Regions from separate parts of the Peribacillus sp. FSL E2-0159 genome, predicted to be linked through region 2. Evidence: riboswitches for the same ligand, from Rfam matches in the RefSeq annotation. Region 2 holds a riboswitch; each other region holds the start of a gene.
The links. Region 2 has a riboswitch for cobalamin ahead of NYE63_RS02220 (hypothetical protein). Riboswitches for the same ligand answer to the same signal wherever they lie in the genome.
Positions count from the first base shown of each region.

Region 1: linked by a shared signal. The riboswitch ahead of NYE63_RS12540 ((2Fe-2S) ferredoxin domain-containing protein) and the one ahead of NYE63_RS02220 (hypothetical protein) in region 2 are both predicted to bind cobalamin.
Region 3: linked by a shared signal. The riboswitch ahead of NYE63_RS05840 (ribonucleoside-diphosphate reductase subunit alpha) and the one ahead of NYE63_RS02220 (hypothetical protein) in region 2 are both predicted to bind cobalamin.

Region 1 covers NZ_CP152053.1:2,553,759-2,559,197, reverse strand. The annotation lists gene NYE63_RS12560 (precorrin-8X methylmutase) at 1-400, opposite strand, end outside; gene cobK (precorrin-6A reductase) at 413-1,183, opposite strand; gene NYE63_RS12550 (sirohydrochlorin chelatase) at 1,180-2,112, opposite strand; gene cobJ (precorrin-3B C(17)-methyltransferase) at 2,131-3,786, opposite strand; gene NYE63_RS12540 ((2Fe-2S) ferredoxin domain-containing protein) at 3,802-4,170, opposite strand; cobalamin riboswitch at 4,320-4,511, opposite strand; cobalamin riboswitch at 4,713-4,909, shown strand; gene NYE63_RS12535 (hypothetical protein) at 4,892-5,062, shown strand; gene NYE63_RS12530 (energy-coupling factor ABC transporter permease) at 5,083-5,439, shown strand, end outside.
Region 2 covers NZ_CP152053.1:430,374-435,812, reverse strand. The annotation lists gene NYE63_RS02235 (DUF4129 domain-containing transglutaminase family protein) at 1-1,440, opposite strand, end outside; gene NYE63_RS02230 (DUF58 domain-containing protein) at 1,437-2,630, opposite strand; gene NYE63_RS02225 (MoxR family ATPase) at 2,630-3,586, opposite strand; cobalamin riboswitch at 3,784-4,005, shown strand; partial or broken gene NYE63_RS02220 (hypothetical protein) at 4,163-4,704, shown strand; gene NYE63_RS02215 (ABC transporter substrate-binding protein) at 4,708-5,439, shown strand, end outside.
Region 3 covers NZ_CP152053.1:1,169,970-1,175,408, forward strand. The annotation lists gene NYE63_RS05830 (flavodoxin domain-containing protein) at 1-118, opposite strand, end outside; gene NYE63_RS05835 (ribonucleotide-diphosphate reductase subunit beta) at 90-1,142, opposite strand; gene NYE63_RS05840 (ribonucleoside-diphosphate reductase subunit alpha) at 1,188-3,485, opposite strand; cobalamin riboswitch at 3,624-3,805, opposite strand; gene NYE63_RS05845 (manganese-dependent inorganic pyrophosphatase) at 4,099-5,028, shown strand; gene NYE63_RS05850 (hypothetical protein) at 5,128-5,274, opposite strand; gene NYE63_RS05855 (SulP family inorganic anion transporter) at 5,360-5,439, opposite strand, start outside.

The sequences.
Region 1 (5,439 bases), 2.1 Mb from region 2:
CATTTTCATTAACGGCTTTTTGCATCGAAATGATCGCCCTTGTCGTATTCAAACGTTTTGCTTCGACCATCACATCTGGATCTGAAATATAGCAATGAACGTCCCCGCCGTGTTTTTGAAATCTTTTTTTGCCTGTACCGCTCTCAATCATTTGCACATCAGCAATGACATGTCTACCTTTGCGAATGGCTTCCACACCAGCTTGAATGGCATTTGGGTGGATGATGACACTTCTTCCCAATTCAAAATCCGCTGAAGCATGAATGACCCGGCGGACGATCTTCCATTCATCCTCAGAAAAATCATGATTGCCCATTTCTTCAGCAATGATTGAAAAGCTATAATCATATATTTTGTCCGGGTCTACAGTTAGTGGTTTAAAATCCGTTTTAAAATCCATCTTACATTCCTCCTAATTTTCATTTAGCTGTTTATTCAACTCGGCAATGACATGATCAAAACTGGAATGTACATTTTGATAGTCCACATCCGGTCGCGATATCATAATCGTCTCTATTCCACATTCCAACGCGGCTTCCAATTTCTCGTCAACCGCACCGACCTTGCCACTTTCTTTGGTTATCATCAATGTGACGCCATACTGTTCATATAGAGCTTTATTTAATTCTTTGGAAAATGGACCTTGAATCGCAACGATATTTTTTTGTTCAATGCCCAGTTGGGCACATTTTTCCATATTGTCCATGCGTGGCAGCATTCTCGCTATGACTCTGGTATTCTCGAGCCCAACCAATTCTTTTGCGAACACGGCTAGGGTTTTACTTCCGGTCGTGAGCATGATGACTCCCCGTTTTGAAGCGGCAAGTTTGGCAGCTTCCTCATAATCACGGACAACTATCAATTTATCATTCTGAAAACGTTGGCTTTCACGCTCATAACGAATATAAGGAACATTGGCTGCCTTTGCTCCATTAAGGGCGTTTTTGGATGCTTCTTCCGCAAATGGATGACTTGCATCAACTACAGCATGAAAACCTTTTTCAGAGATTAAAGATGTCATATCCTCTGCAGTTAATCGGCCAATCCGGGTAGATATCCCTGCATCTTGCAAACTCTTAGCCGCCGACCCGGTTACAACAGTTGCCAAAACCTTGAATCCCACCTGCTGCATCTCAATCGCTAGTTCCCTTGCATCACTTGTACCCGCCAAGAACAAAATCATTTTGACGTCCCCACCACTTGCCCATCTTGATCGTGATGGTGGCCGTGATCATGGTCGTGATCATGGTGGTGGTCGTGATCATGGTGGTGGTCGTGGTCGTGATGGTGATGATGGTGGGCATGACCATGTTCCTCGACATGTTTACGATAGTTTTCCAAATCACGATCCCCACTTGACCTGCCTTCACTGGCTTCAATTACTCGTTCTTGGAGAATGTTCTGTAATGTTGGATGATACCCAAAATACTTCGCCAAAATAAATTCTCGATCATGATATTGCTCTTGATAGCCTTTAAGCATATCCTCCATTCTTTCCATCAACACCCCTGTGAAGAGGAAATATGGCAGCATCACTACTTTTTTTGCCCCTAACCTGATGCATCGTTCAATACCTTCATCAACGTGCGGGTCCGTTACACCCATGAAAGCTGTTTCGACCCATTTAACGTTTAATTTTTCCCATAATAATCGTGAAATTTTATATATATCACTATTTGCATCAGCATCACTGCCACCTCGGCCAATTAGCAATATTGCTGTCTCAGCATGTTCAGCGGTGGTATCGAATCCCGCTTCCTCAAGACGGTCTGTCAGGATTGTCAATACATCATGGTGAACCCCGATCGTTTGGCCATATGTGAATTTCACTTCTGGATACTTGGTTTTCCCATCCTCTATTTCAGCTGGGATATGTAATTTCGAATGTCCTGCATGCAATAAAATGATCGGTATGACGATAACTTCAGTAGCTCCTCGTTTTACACAATTATCGATGCCTTTAGATATATTCGGTACCGCAAATTCCAAGAAGCACGTTTCTACTAGGAAGCGATCGTCCATTACCGGAATCATATTTTCAATAAAATGAAGGACTTCTTCATTTCCCGAAGCCAAGCGGCTTCCGTGTCCTACGAACAAGACTGCTTTCATTTACTTTCCCCCTCTTGATTAGTCTTCACAAGGCGCAGGCTCTATGTTTATTTTGGGAGCGATGTCCTGATAAGAAAAATTCTTTATCTTTTTCGAACGTTTGAAGTATTTAAAAAGCCGCTCATTTGGATGGGCATTTTGCTTATACTCCGCGACAATGTCCGTAATCAGTTCAACAAGCTGTTCCGGTTCAATGCCTTCCGCAACCGGCTGACCTGGATGGGCTGTTCTTCCAACCGGTTTAGCTCCAAGAAATAAGTCGAACTTCCCTTTTCGGAAGACAATCCCGATATCATCCATCACAGCACTATAACAAGCCATCCCACACCCATTAAAACCGATGTTAAGTTCCTTGGGCATTTTCATTCCGCCAAGCACCCGATGTATTTCATCCGCATAAGGAATGGATTCCGTTTTTTCACCATCACAGAAATCACAGGCTTTTAATGTCAGTACATCTCCAATCGGCGATAATAGAAAGTTTGCTGATTGCAATTTCCCCGTAATGACTTCCGGATCCGTTGTTGGAATCTTTAATACGATTTTATGATTTGGCGTGTATTCCATAGTGCCCTTTTCCCCGACAACTTCCGCAAGTGTCATCATTTGTTTGGGAGTGAATTGTTTATTCGCCACACCAGGACTAACGGCAAGTTCGAATACCGACTCCATTTTTTGCTGAACAATTGGCTCAATGGATTGCTGAACGGTTTGACCCTTGACTCTTGACAGTGCTTCCATTGCCATTTCAAAGGAAGCTGGCTTCTTTTCTGGTGCTTTTGTAAGTAATCCAACTCCTCCAGCAGATTCGATGAAGACTTCTTGCACAGAATCGGCTTCTTGATCTAACGCCCACGGTTCCGCTTCTTTTTGCAGACGCTGATGCGGCTTCAATGGTTGCTTTTCCGAATTCAAAGTATATTTCCTCTGATAGCCTCTTGGTGTGATGATTTTGTCATCATAGAAAAAGGTGGATGAATTACCAATAATGACGGTGGTCAACATTCCAATATCGTGATTCAACATATCTTTCAAATTGGTTATGACAATATCCTGCCTATCGCGATAAGCACTTTTCACCAACCCGACAGGTGTATCAGGAGAACGGTAGCGAAGGAGAATGTTCTGTGTTTCAACAATTTGCCTGGTCCGCCTGCCGCTGCGCGGATTATACAGGGCAATGACAAAGTCTGCCATTGCAGCTGCTTCAACCCTTTTAGCGATCAGTTCCCAAGGAGTTAAATGATCACTGAGACTGATCGTACACGAATCGTGCATGACTGGTGCCCCAAGTAAAGATGCACAAGAGTTAATTGCCGAAATGCCAGGAATGACTTCAATGCCCACTCCAGTTTCTTCTTTCCAGCCTTTTTCAATCAATACTTCATAAACCAACCCAGCCATTCCGTAAACTCCGGCATCCCCGCTGGAAATTACCGCAACTTTCTTACCTAGCTCCGCTTGTTTCACTGCTTCCTGTGCACGTGATACCTCTTCAGTCATCCCCGTACTAATAATCGTTTGATCTGTGAGCAGTCCCTGAATGAGTTCAACATAGGTTTTATAACCAATGATGTAGTCACTTTCTTGAAGGGCTTCGACAGCACGTTTGGTAATGTGTTCAAAATTCCCTGGCCCAAAGCCCACGACGAATAATTTACCGTTTGTACTCATTAAGACATCTCCTTTTTACGATTTGTTCTTTGAAATACCCGTATGAGCAGGAAAATCTGGATTCGGTGTCATTTCCCCATCATTGAATTGGTAGATCATTTGTGGAACAAACTCCCCATCATCAATATGGCTGACAATTTGGCGACCGAAATCAGGCGTTTCCACTCGATACCAGTTTCCTTGAGGATAGGCAATCACAACGCAGGCATCCTTACATCTTCCGTTACACCGTGTCCTGGTTGTATGGATTTTCAAATCCAGTCCTTTGGAAGTAATTTCATCGCGAATCGCTTGGGTTACTTCTTCCCCGCCCTTCTTCATGCAGCTGCTTCCATTACAAATCAACAGATGTGTATTTGTACCCATTAAGTTCCAAGTAGTCATCTTCTTCCTCCTGCGTTCAGGGAAAAGGCAAAATAAAAAACCTTAACATAAGAGTCAAGGTTTAAAAAAACTATATGAATGAGGAGCCCCAGGCAAGAATGCCCAATCTCCCAAAATCGTCATAGTCCTTCTACCTTTCCCTCCGAAAAGTATCATGCAATTTTAAAAGCAGGTTTCCTGGCTTACGCTTCATTTTACTTTGTCCCTTCCCGGCAACAATGCCAGTGGCTATCGACAATTTCATCAGCGTTTACAGTAGCGGGGGCTGCATCGGATTTTCACCGATTTCCCTATTATCCCTTGGTTATTCACACAAGAGCACTTTTAAAATTTAATATTTGGTTTTAATATACATTTCTAACTAACTTTATCTATCATATAACAACTTTATCAAAATTCAATAGTTTATTCCGACTGTTTAGAAAAGTTTAATAGTGTATATCCTTCCCACAAGCCTTTCCTTGCAACAAACTTAGTCAAAAAAAAAAGATAGTGTAGCTGGAATTATTTCTTTATGGTACACTATACGAGAATTTTCTAAATAATTACATAAGTTTTATGGTGTTGAATTTTTCGGAATTCAGCTTAAAAGGGAAGCCGGTGAAAATCCGGAGCGGTCCCGCCACTGTAAAGGGAAGTCCTATTACTTTAACTTTAATCCACTGTCAAATGAGATGGGAAGGATGTAATGGGATGATGAACCAAAGCCAGGAGACCTGCCATGAAGCGTGAAACTGTTTCAACCTACGAGGATGGGTGTGCGGATCAGGCAGAAAGGCCCATGGTTGGTTTATGCTGCAAAATTCCTGTTCATTACGCACTTCTTTCCTTTGAGAGAAGTGCTTTTTATGTTGGGCGCGCCTTTCTTGTCAAGATTGATCAGAAAAATTAAAAGTGTTGAAAGGAGAAAGAATGAAAAGAACCAATTGGAAAATTATTTATTTTGTCATTTTACTGCTTTTTGTCCCAAAAAGGGCAATGGCCATGCATATCATGGAGGGCTTTTTACCCATTGAATGGGCTATATTCTGGTGGGCCGTTACCCTTCCATTTTTAATCTTGGGTTACCGGTCCATTAGATCCAAGGTAAGGGAAAACCCAGAAACAAAAATGATGCTTGGCCTATCGGGTGCATTTGTATTCATTTTATCGGCCCTAAAGATTCCTTCCGTTACGGGAAGTTCTTCACACCCTACCGGAGTTGGTTTGGGATCCATTTTATTCGGACCATTGGCCATGAGTGTCGTTGGCTCCATCGTTCTGTTATTT
Region 2 (5,439 bases):
GAATTGATCGACATAATCTTGATTGCTCTCCGGATACGGAATATCGTCCTTAGAATAAATGAATTCAGGTCCGTCAAAATAATTCTCAATGGCTTTTGCTTTATCGTACCAATTCGTTTCACTCCTTGTAAGCCGGGATGCCAATTCATATATCCGGTTTGGCAATCCCTCTGGAAGCTGAGTGTTTTTTTCCATTAATAAATCCATCGCTTCGTCGGGTTCCGTTACCTTCCTTAACTCAGCTATATCAAAACTCGGCATATCATAAACCAACTCATACTCTTTCATGGACAGTGGTTCGCCAGTACCCTGTTCGGAAATAACTTTGTCCATACCCTGATAATATTTGAAATCCATTCCGTTTTTGCCCTCAATCTTTTTTAAATACCCGGACTGCGGATGAAGGATATGGGAATATGATTCCGTCATGGACACTTTTGCCGTCATTTCTTCTGTTCTTACCACTTCAGGAACGTCGTAAATATCTAAAGATGCCATATCCTGCCCGTTGGAAAAAGTGTGAAAGTCCGTTTCCAGTAAGGAAACCCACCCTTTACCGGTATAAATATCCTTGTTCTCGACTTTCCAGTAATGTCCTGCAGGAGCATTATTATAAAAAACGATGGAATTATCCGGCTCTATCGAACCGCCAAGATCCGAATCGTCTTCATCATATCCGACACTTTTACGCTTCGAATCACCGTCTTCATTCCCCGCTTTATCAGAATAAGAAGTAATATAAGGCACCGGGTCCGGCCACTGCGGAGAAAGCTTTGGGGCAGCGAAACCAACAAGGACACTTACCAATATCATGCCGGTCAGCATCAAGATCCACTTATTGATGGAAGAAATCGGAAACTTAATCCTCTCCTGTATCGTTAGTCGCAGCAGGGACAGCAGGCCAAGCATCAAGAACCCGATGATGATGATTCTAATCATTGCCTTGTCCCCCACATAAGGAGTGAATGTGTCAAGTACAGATATGAAAATCACCGTTAACATAAAAAAGAAAAAGATGCTTTGCCTCACCATCACCCAGTAATGAATCAAATATGTTACAAGCCAAAGAAGGACAAAAAATAGTAACGTTCGAAATGGATTTGTGATCAACTCCCAATTCCCATCATATATAAAACCAAGATTGCCCTTAAAATCCGCTAGAAATCCTTTCAGCCATGACAATTGAAATAAAGCGTCTTTTGAATGGAGGAACTGTAATGAAATCATTATATAAGCACTAATGAGAATAAATCGGATTGACCAATGTATGCGGAAATAATGCAGTAGTAGGGAATAGAGCAAAAATAAGATAAAAATGATGATATTACCTGTATCGGTGAGTTTATCGACAGGCCTTAACCATTCAGTAATCAACAACAGACCAAATACATACATGAGGACGTGCATGAACCTTTCCAATCTTTCGCTTGTGACATTCATTTCGCCATCACCTCTGATCTGACAGACTTTAGTTGGCCATGTTCAAAAAAGCTAACCTTTATCCCCCTCGAAACAGCTGTAGAACTTGACAACCTTTCCTGATCAGTAAGATCTGCCTGTTTCTTTACACATACCATTAATCCCTGATTAGGCCGGAAAGCACTCAATATGTCCACCTTTTCTAAGGTTAAGTCTGAAACGATGAATATCACAGCAGCATTTGCCGGAAGAATTCCCTTCCTGACATTTTCGTTCAATGCGTTTGAATCACTTGGCTCTTCTTTAACAAGTCGGTAAAGAATCTTTCGTTTCTGGTTATTTCCTGCTGCTGCCGGTATGATTAACCTCGATCCCATACTCACATACCCAATTTCCATGCCTTTCTTCAACATGGCGTGTGCAATGGAAGCCGCCATTACAATGGATTCTTCAAATAATTCCGAAGGCTTTTCATCAAGCATGATGAATGCATCCCGGTTTTTCTGCACTTCGAATTCCTTCGTCATGATTTCACTCGTTCTAGCCGTCGCCTTCCAGTTAATCCATGACAACTGATCGCCTGGCTGATATTCCCTTACCCCGGAGACCACTGAATGTTCCCGTTGTGTTTTCTTTGTTGAAACCACTGCCCCCTGATTGAACACTCGATCAAGATCACTGTAGGCAAGCTCATGATAACGAGGAAAAACAGTTATTTTCAAAGGTGAACTATATATCGCTTCCTTTTCGACTAGCCCGAAAAAGTCCCCAATCCAAAAGCGGATCGATTGAAACGAATGATCTCCGCGCTGCAAGTTTTCCAATGTATATGACATGCTGAAGGTACGCTTGAATCCCGGAAAGATAATTATTTTCCTTTGGAAACCCCTATCTTCCATCTCCTGAGGCAATTCCTCCTCTACCACCATAAATAATAGGGGCAGCCGGTTTTTACGGGTAAACGTCAATGCTATCTCAACAGATTCGCCGGCCTGGCATTCCCTTTTATTGACCTTTCTCTCAACGGTAAAATCATGCAGCGGATAAAACAGCAGGATCAAAGCGTACACAGAAAACGGCAAAAATGAATAAAAAATGAACCAACTGACAAAACCGCCTTGAAACATTGCATAGCAAAAGGAAACGGTTATTAGTAATACAAGTCCGATCACACCCATATTTCCCCTTAAAATGTTGATGATTTTGCGCATTAGGTCACAGCCCGCTTCACAGGCACTTGTGTTGTCGCGACAATTTCATGTATCACCATTCCAGCATCGAAGCCATCATAACTCGCTTCAGGTTTCAAAATAAGCCGGTGGGAAAATACGAATGGAACTAAATATTGAACATCGTCCGGCAGAACATAGTCCCTGCCCTGGATCAGCGCGTAAGCTTGGGCTGCCTTCATCAATGCTATCGACCCACGCGGGCTTACCCCTAAATAAACCCCTTCATGCGTACGTGTATGATTCGCCAATTCAACAATATATCGTTTTATTGTGTCATCCACTATCACCGCTTTTACCTCAGCCTGTAATTCTATCAATTCATCCAAGGTGATGACGGATTCCAGTTCCTCTAGCGGTGCTGTGTATTGAACCCTATGAAGAACCTCTATCTCTTCTTCCACACCTGGATAGCCCATTCTCATTTTTAATAGGAATCTATCCAATTGAGCCTCCGGAAGCGGATATGTTCCCTCGTACTCGATCGGATTTTGTGTCGCCATTACGAAGAAGGGCTTCTCCAATCCCCTTGTTACACCATCAATCGTCACACTTGCCTCTTCCATGGCTTCAAGCAATGCAGACTGAGTTTTCGGCGAGGTCCGGTTAATTTCATCAGCTAAAATAATATGTCCCATTATCGGACCTGGCCTAAAAATGAATTCTTGTTCCTTAGCATTGAAGATTGAAACACCAGTAACATCAGAAGGAAGTAAATCAGGTGTGAATTGAATTCGCTTAAAGCTTGCACCTATTGATTTTGCCAGTGCCCTTACCATGACTGTCTTTCCCACACCCGGAACATCCTCCAATAAGACATGTCCACCGGAAAGGAGTGCCACGATGCTTAGTTCTGCTATATCCCGTTTTCCGATAATCACCTTTTCGATATTCCCTAGAACCATTTCCAGTTTTTGATTGACCTGCTTATAAATCATTCTCTACCTCCCGAGATTCACAGATTCACATTATCACTATTATTTCATACGTTTTCAATATCACGTATTTTACATTAAGATCCAATTAAACCTTACATTGTAAGTTTACTAGATATTCGGTAAACCATAAACGAATTTGTCTAAAAATATTAATGCGGCTTAATGAAAAAGGTATGGTAAACTGTTGCTAAGTGAATATGAACCTTGCAGAAAAAGGTGCTGCCTTGTCAGCTTAATAGGGAATTCGGTTTAAAACCGAAGCTGTTTCCGCAACTGTAAGTGCTAATGAAATAAGATGCATACCACTATTTGAAGACGGTAATCGTATGCCGATTACCGTCCATTTAACCCAAATGGGAAGGTTCTTAGAGTAAAATGACGCACAAGCCAGGAGACCTGCCTTCATTCATCGTATTATGCTCTTCGGAAGATAGGAGATTGTACGGCTCTCCCATCTTTTTTCTACTACAGATACATAGATGCCCGAAGCCGACCAAACCTCTTGGTCGGCTATTTGTTTTGCTGGAAAAAGCAATACGGAGGTCATTCACCCAATACGAAAAAGGAGGAAGAGTTATGGCAAAGAAAGACTTTCGTTTTTTATGCTACCCATACATGCGACCGTATCAACCGTCGATTTTGAAATCCGTACAAACTCATTGACGACACAAATCGGCTTGGCCGCCTCGCTTACTGAGGATGTCCCCGAAGTATACCGTGACTTAATGGAACTGTTGCCCATGGCTTACCATTTAAATGGTTCAGTTCGTGGGAAATTAGCCATTACCGGCGATGATCTCGACCGTTTAAGTGCAATCTACGACCGGTATGTCGCTGAAGTGAAAGATCGAATCGAAACGTTCGTCCTTCCACAAGGCTCAACCGCAGCATGTACTTTGCATACTTGCCGAAGTGAAGCCAAAAAGTCCGTGCGTGCTTTACACAAGGTAAGTCTGGAGAGGGAAATTCCAGGAATTCTATTTGATTACGCTCACTTGCTTGCAAATGTATTATTCGCGATGGCAGTCTACGTCAATAAGCAACAGGGGATCGAGGAGATTCCATTTATAAGTAAATCATACCCAACCAAACCCACGAAAACGAAAACGGAGGAATAAATAATGAAGAGAACCCTACGATTCAGTTGGATTTCCATGCTGATGCTTACCCTTTTCCTTTCCGGATGCGGAGTAAACGATGATCAAGCCGCACCGGATAATAAAGATACTAAGAAGGCCGAAGAAATCAAGGACTATACCGTTACGGATGATACTGGTAAGAAAATAAAATTCGAGAAAATCCCGGAAAAAGTCGTTTCACTTCAGCCAAGCAATACGGAAATTTTATTTGCCCTTGAACAGGGTGATAAAGTCGTTGGTGTGACAGACTTCGATAATTATCCAGAGGAAGCAAAGAATATCGAACATGTTTCTGACTCTGTTAATATCAATGCAGAAAAAATCATTGCCTTGAAACCTGATGCCATCATAGCTTATACCATTGGTGATGAAGCGACACTGAAACCACTCGAAGATGCCGGCATCCCTGTGTTCATCATTAAATCTGCGGCAAATTTCGATGATGTATACGGTGATATCGGGCAGATTGCTAAAGTGATGGGTGTTGCCGAAAAAGGGGATGAATTAGTGAAAGATATCAAATCCCAAATTGCAAGTGTCGAAGAAAAAGTGGAAACTTTAAATGAAAAGGAACAAACATACTTTGAAATTAGCCCTGCTCCAGAAATCTATACAGCAGGAGCTGAAACATTCCAACATGAAATCCTGGATACTGCCGGCATTAAAAACATCTTTGATGACCAAAAAGGCTGGGTTAAGGTATCTGATGAAGAG
Region 3 (5,439 bases), 740 kb from region 2:
GATATAGTCCAGCTTCAGGTAAAAGGGAAGCAAGGGCTTCAGCAAGCGCTTTTGTATTGCCGCCGGCAGAATGATAGACTATGGCAACTTTACAGCTCATCGAACCCATTGCTGGCATTTACTTGACTGTATGTCCTTGACTTCTGTTCGAAGAAATCGGTTTTGGTAAGTCCGATGGATTCATCATCGAACGTTTTGATCCATGGCATCGGGTTCTCGCCATACTCTTTATACAAATTATCAAGGCCTAGCATACGTAGCCGTTTGTTGGCGATATATTCGATGTACTCATTGAATTCTTCCAAATCGAGATCGGCTTTGGTTTGGATATCTTCGAGCATATATTCAGACCATTCCTTTTCGAGTTCGACTGCTTTTTCAATCGTTGTATAGATGAACTTAGTGTTTTCTTCATTATTTAACTCAGGGTATTCATACATCAAGATTTGAACGAGCATTCCAATGAAATCGAAATGGACCATTTCATCGCGATGAATATAGGATATCATCGTAGCGGAACCGGTCATTAAATTTTGGCGTCCTAAATTATAATAAAAGGCGAAAGCCAGATAGAAATAAATCCCTTCAAGGTTCGTTGAATGGATCAGTGCCTCGAATAAATGCTGAGGGCTGGGATCATCCACGAACGTTTGATAAGCATCAACGATCGGTTGGTTACGCTTAATCACTTCAGGATGTTCTTTAATGCGGTCGAAAAGCTGTTTTTGCTTGCCTACCGGAATCAAGGAAGCAAGGATATAGGAATAAGATTCATTATGGATCGATTCCTGCTGGGCCATGTTGGCCAGGATAGCTTTTGCCGCCGGATCTTTGATGTACCGAAGGATTTCTACTAAAGTGGGCGTTTGAAGACTGTCCATTCCAGCAATCATCGTAAGGATATCGAGAAAAGCGTCCTGGATATCTTCGTCCAATTCGCCCCACTGCTTTTTATCCTGAATCATGTTCACGCTCGAAGGCTTCCAAAAGTTATTGATGAGCTGTGTATAGGTATCATAGAATTTTTCATACTGAATATCGTTCCAAAGGAGGAAGCCTGAAGCTTCTCCTTTGAAAACACCGGTTGCCTTGGTTGGATGCGTTGGTTCCAGCATCCGAATCTTTTTGATATGATTGGTCATTCGTGAAAACTCCTTTAAGAATAGATTACTGGGTTATGATTGTCGTTAACTTGAACAGCTTTCGCAGGCATTTTCATATTCGGAAGAAGTCGAACGAACATAATACGTTGATTTCAACCCGCTTTCCCATGCCGTTAAATGGATATCCAATAGGACCTTCGCTTTGATTGTATTGTGTACATACAGATTAAAGCTGATTGCTTGGTCAATATGGCGTTGGCGGGCAGCATTTTGCCTGATGCTTTCCAGTTGGTCCAAATTAAATCGCGTCTTTTTATAATATTCATACGTATTTGGCGTCAAGCCTGGTGCGGTCACCTTGAATTTGAAGTTTTTCTTTTCTTCGTAAAATTCAATTTCATACAAAGGATCGATTCCATCCGTGGAATTACCGATTTTAGCGGTCGATGAATTGGGTGCAATGGCCATTAAATATCCATTACGGGTCCCGTGTTCCTGCACGTCTGCTTTTAAATCCATCCATTTTTGATCTGTATAGTCACGCAGTTCGAAATAGCTCCCTGTATGCCAATCCGATCCTTCAAAATATGGGTATGATCCTTTTTCTTTGGCTAATTCGTTGGATGCCTTGATTGTTAAGTAAGCGATCTTTTCGTATAAAGCATCGGCATAGTGAACAGCCTCATCGGATTCCCAATAAATATTCTGTGTGGCAAGTAAATGATGCCATCCAAACGTTCCTAAACCAATTGCCCGGTAACGTTTGTTCGAGATGGATGCTTGTTTGACAGGAAGATTATTCACATCAATGACATTATCCAGCATACGGATCTGAATGGGAATCAATCTTTCTAAAACATCGCTGCCCACCGCTCGGGGCAAGTTAATGGAAGAAAGGTTGCAGACAACGAAATCGCCGCTTTTACGAACCACAACAACATCTCCATCTTCTGTTTCATATTCATCCGTGATCGTCGAAGGGCTTAGGTTTTGGGCAATCTCCGTGCAAAGGTTAGAACAATAAATCATACCTTTATGTTTATTGGGATTCTTCCGATTCACTTCATCGCGGTAGAACATATATGGTACGCCTTCTTCCAATTGAGAAATCATGATGCTTTTCATGATGTCCATCGCATTGATTTTTTCAAAGCTGTAGTTTGGAAGCGTGCCATTTTCTGCGGCCTCGACAGCAAGTGCATAATGATTTCTGAAGCTTCCTTCACCTTTCTTCTCGTCATAAAGATCTTCAAGTGAAAATCCAAGGGTTTGCTTAATGGTATGCGGATCGAAAAGATACCACTCTTTTCTGTCGCGTACAGCCTCCATGAATAAATCAGGAATGCATACACCTGTAAAAATATCATGGGCTTTTAATCTGTCATCCCCGTTTTGTGTCTTCAAATCGAGGAAGCTCATGATATCTTTATGCCAAGCATCCAAGTAAATCGCGATGGCACCTTTACGTTGACCCAATTGATCGACACTTACAGCTGTCTGGTTGAATAGTCGAATCCAGGGAGTCGTGCCGGAACTGTTTCCAGAGAAACCTCGGATATCAGAACCAAGAGAGCGAATCTTACCAACGTAAAGACCGACACCGCCACCGAATTTAGATACTTTTGCTGCATCGTAGTTAGATAGGTAGATACCGTCAATGGAATCTTCAATTGCGTCGATAAAGCAAGAGCTTAACTGTCCATGTGTTTTACCTGCATTGGAGAGTGTAGGAGTTGCAACGGTCATATAAAGATTGGACATGGCCCAGTATGCTTCTTTTATAAGTTGCAGGCGGTGCTCCGTTTTTTCCAATCGCATGATTTCCATCGCGATGATCATGAAGCGTTCTTGTGGCAATTCGTAGACCTTGTCCTTTTTTGGGCGGGCTAGGTAGCGATCGTTTAATAAGTAGATGCCTATGTAAGAGAATAATTTATCTTTTTCCGGGTCGATCACCGAACCCAATTCCTCAATTTCCGCTTTTGTATATGAAGATAGCAGTTCTGATTTATAAATGGGATAACGCTGACCTTCTGAAAGCTGGGAGAGTTCCGTGATCAGTTCATAGAATGGGCCATAACTCATGCCTTCATAACCTCGATTAGCTTGTGCATCCCTATACATTGTATTCAATAGTTCTGCTGCAGCAACAAACGTCCAATCTGGAGCATCAATATCCACACCTTCAAGAGCGAGTTGTATCAGTTTTCTTGATGCCTGTTCTTCGGTTGAGTCACTTTTGCGATCAAGCCATTTTGTAAAACGCTTTTTGAACTTTTCCATATCGAGACGGCCTTCGAATTCCTTCGATAACATCTCAAGCTGGATGGATTTCGTTTTTGTGTCATTTTCACTTATGGTAGAGTTATATGTTTGAGTCATTAATAATCCTCCTTGTTAACTTCCGCTAAAATAAAAAAAACCGCCCAATGAATTGAGCGGATCAAACGATAGAATAAAAGAGCCATGAAAAAATAGCCATTATACTATCGTTTCATCATCTCAATCCCCGAAGAATAAGAAACGTGAAAAATTCAAGGCAGGTCTCCTGACTCATGATCATCCTACTTTGAGTCCTTCCCGTATAGAGAGCTATACAGTGGGTTTCTCATTTCGTCACATTTACAGTTGCGGGGACAGTTCCGGGTTTACACCGGATTCCCTTTTCAGCCATCACTGGCACCTTGGATTATAAAAAATTCTATATATAGTTATTATTATTGTTTGTGTAATCAATATCTAGTATTTATGCTTATATTATCGTAAGCCATATACGATGATAATTCAACTAATATATTTGAAAAAAACCAGACCTTATCTATTGACAAAGTGCGGGTAGAAGGTAAAGGAATGAAAGTTTTTATTGGGGAATGGGTAATTCAAGCGCTGATTTTACGGGGTTTTGTGTTAAAATAAATTGTCTAGTAAAGGTGGCTCTTCCTTATTACGATGAGGGGATTCGCGGAAAAATATTTATGAAAAAGGGGATATAATCTTGGAAAAAGTATTAGTTTTTGGACATAAAAACCCGGATACAGACACAATCTGTTCAGCAATCGCTTATGCAGATCTGAAAAAGCAGTTAGGTATCAACGCTGAACCAGTTCGTCTCGGTGAAGTGAATGGTGAAACTCAATATGCATTGGACCAATTCAAATTCGATGCTCCCCGTCTTGTGGAAAAAGTTGCAGGGGAAGCTGATGGCGTAATCCTGGTGGATCATAACGAACGCCAGCAAAGTGCTGAAGATATTGACCAAGTCCGTGTGTTGGAAGTTATCGACCATCACCGTATCGCTAACTTTGAAACAAGCGATCCTTTATATTACCGTGCGGAACCAGTTGGCTGTACGGCAACCATTTTAAATAAAATTTATAAAGAAAACGGCATTGAAGTCCCTAAAGCAATTGCAGGTCTTATGCTGTCTGCCATCATTTCCGATTCTTTATTGTTCAAATCACCGACCTGCACGGAGCAAGACGTTGCAGCAGCAATGGAACTGGCTGCCATTGCGGGAGTCGACGCTGAAACATACGGATTGGAAATGTTGAAAGCTGGAGCTGACTTGAGCGATAAAACGATTGCCCAGCTTATCACTCTTGATGCAAAAGAATTTTCCATGGGAATGGCTAAAGTGGAGATAGCACAGGTCAATGCTGTAGATCCGAATGAAGTCCTTGCTAAGCAAGCAGAATTGGAAGCGGCGATTGAAGCGGTCATTGCTGAGAAGGAATTGGACTTATTCCTATTCGTCGTAACGGATATCTTGACTAATGATTCTGTTGCCTTAGCTCTTGGTAAAGCAGCTTATGCAGTGGAAAAAGCATACGACGTTTCATTAAACAATAACATCGCCGTCTTAGAAGGCGTTGTATCACGTAAAAAACAAATCGTGCCGGTCTTAACGGACGTATTCAGCAAATAATACAGAAAAAGGGGGTGCTCATTAAAAACATGGGCATCCTTTTTCTGTACATGCAAAAAAAGACTCAAACATCCATTAAGGGTGTTTGAGTCTTTTTTCTTAATTCAAAGATTCCTTTTCTTTTTCATAGGCGATGACAATCAATTCTTTATTGGCTTCCTCGCCAAGTTTGCTTTCAAAGCTTTTCAGTTCATTCAATAAATCCGGTGACAGATTTGCTGCCGAATAATCCTGCATGGGTGTCATGCTTTTCGCTCCTTTCAAAAGAAAATAATTCATGTTATCTATTTTGTCGGTTTGAAAAGTTTCTATTCAGCAGAATTTTTCTTCTTCAAGATATTTTACTTTCTGAGGTGGCGAGTTTTTCAAGCAATAACGAACTTTCGTCATCGAGTCCTTGCACTTGGACAG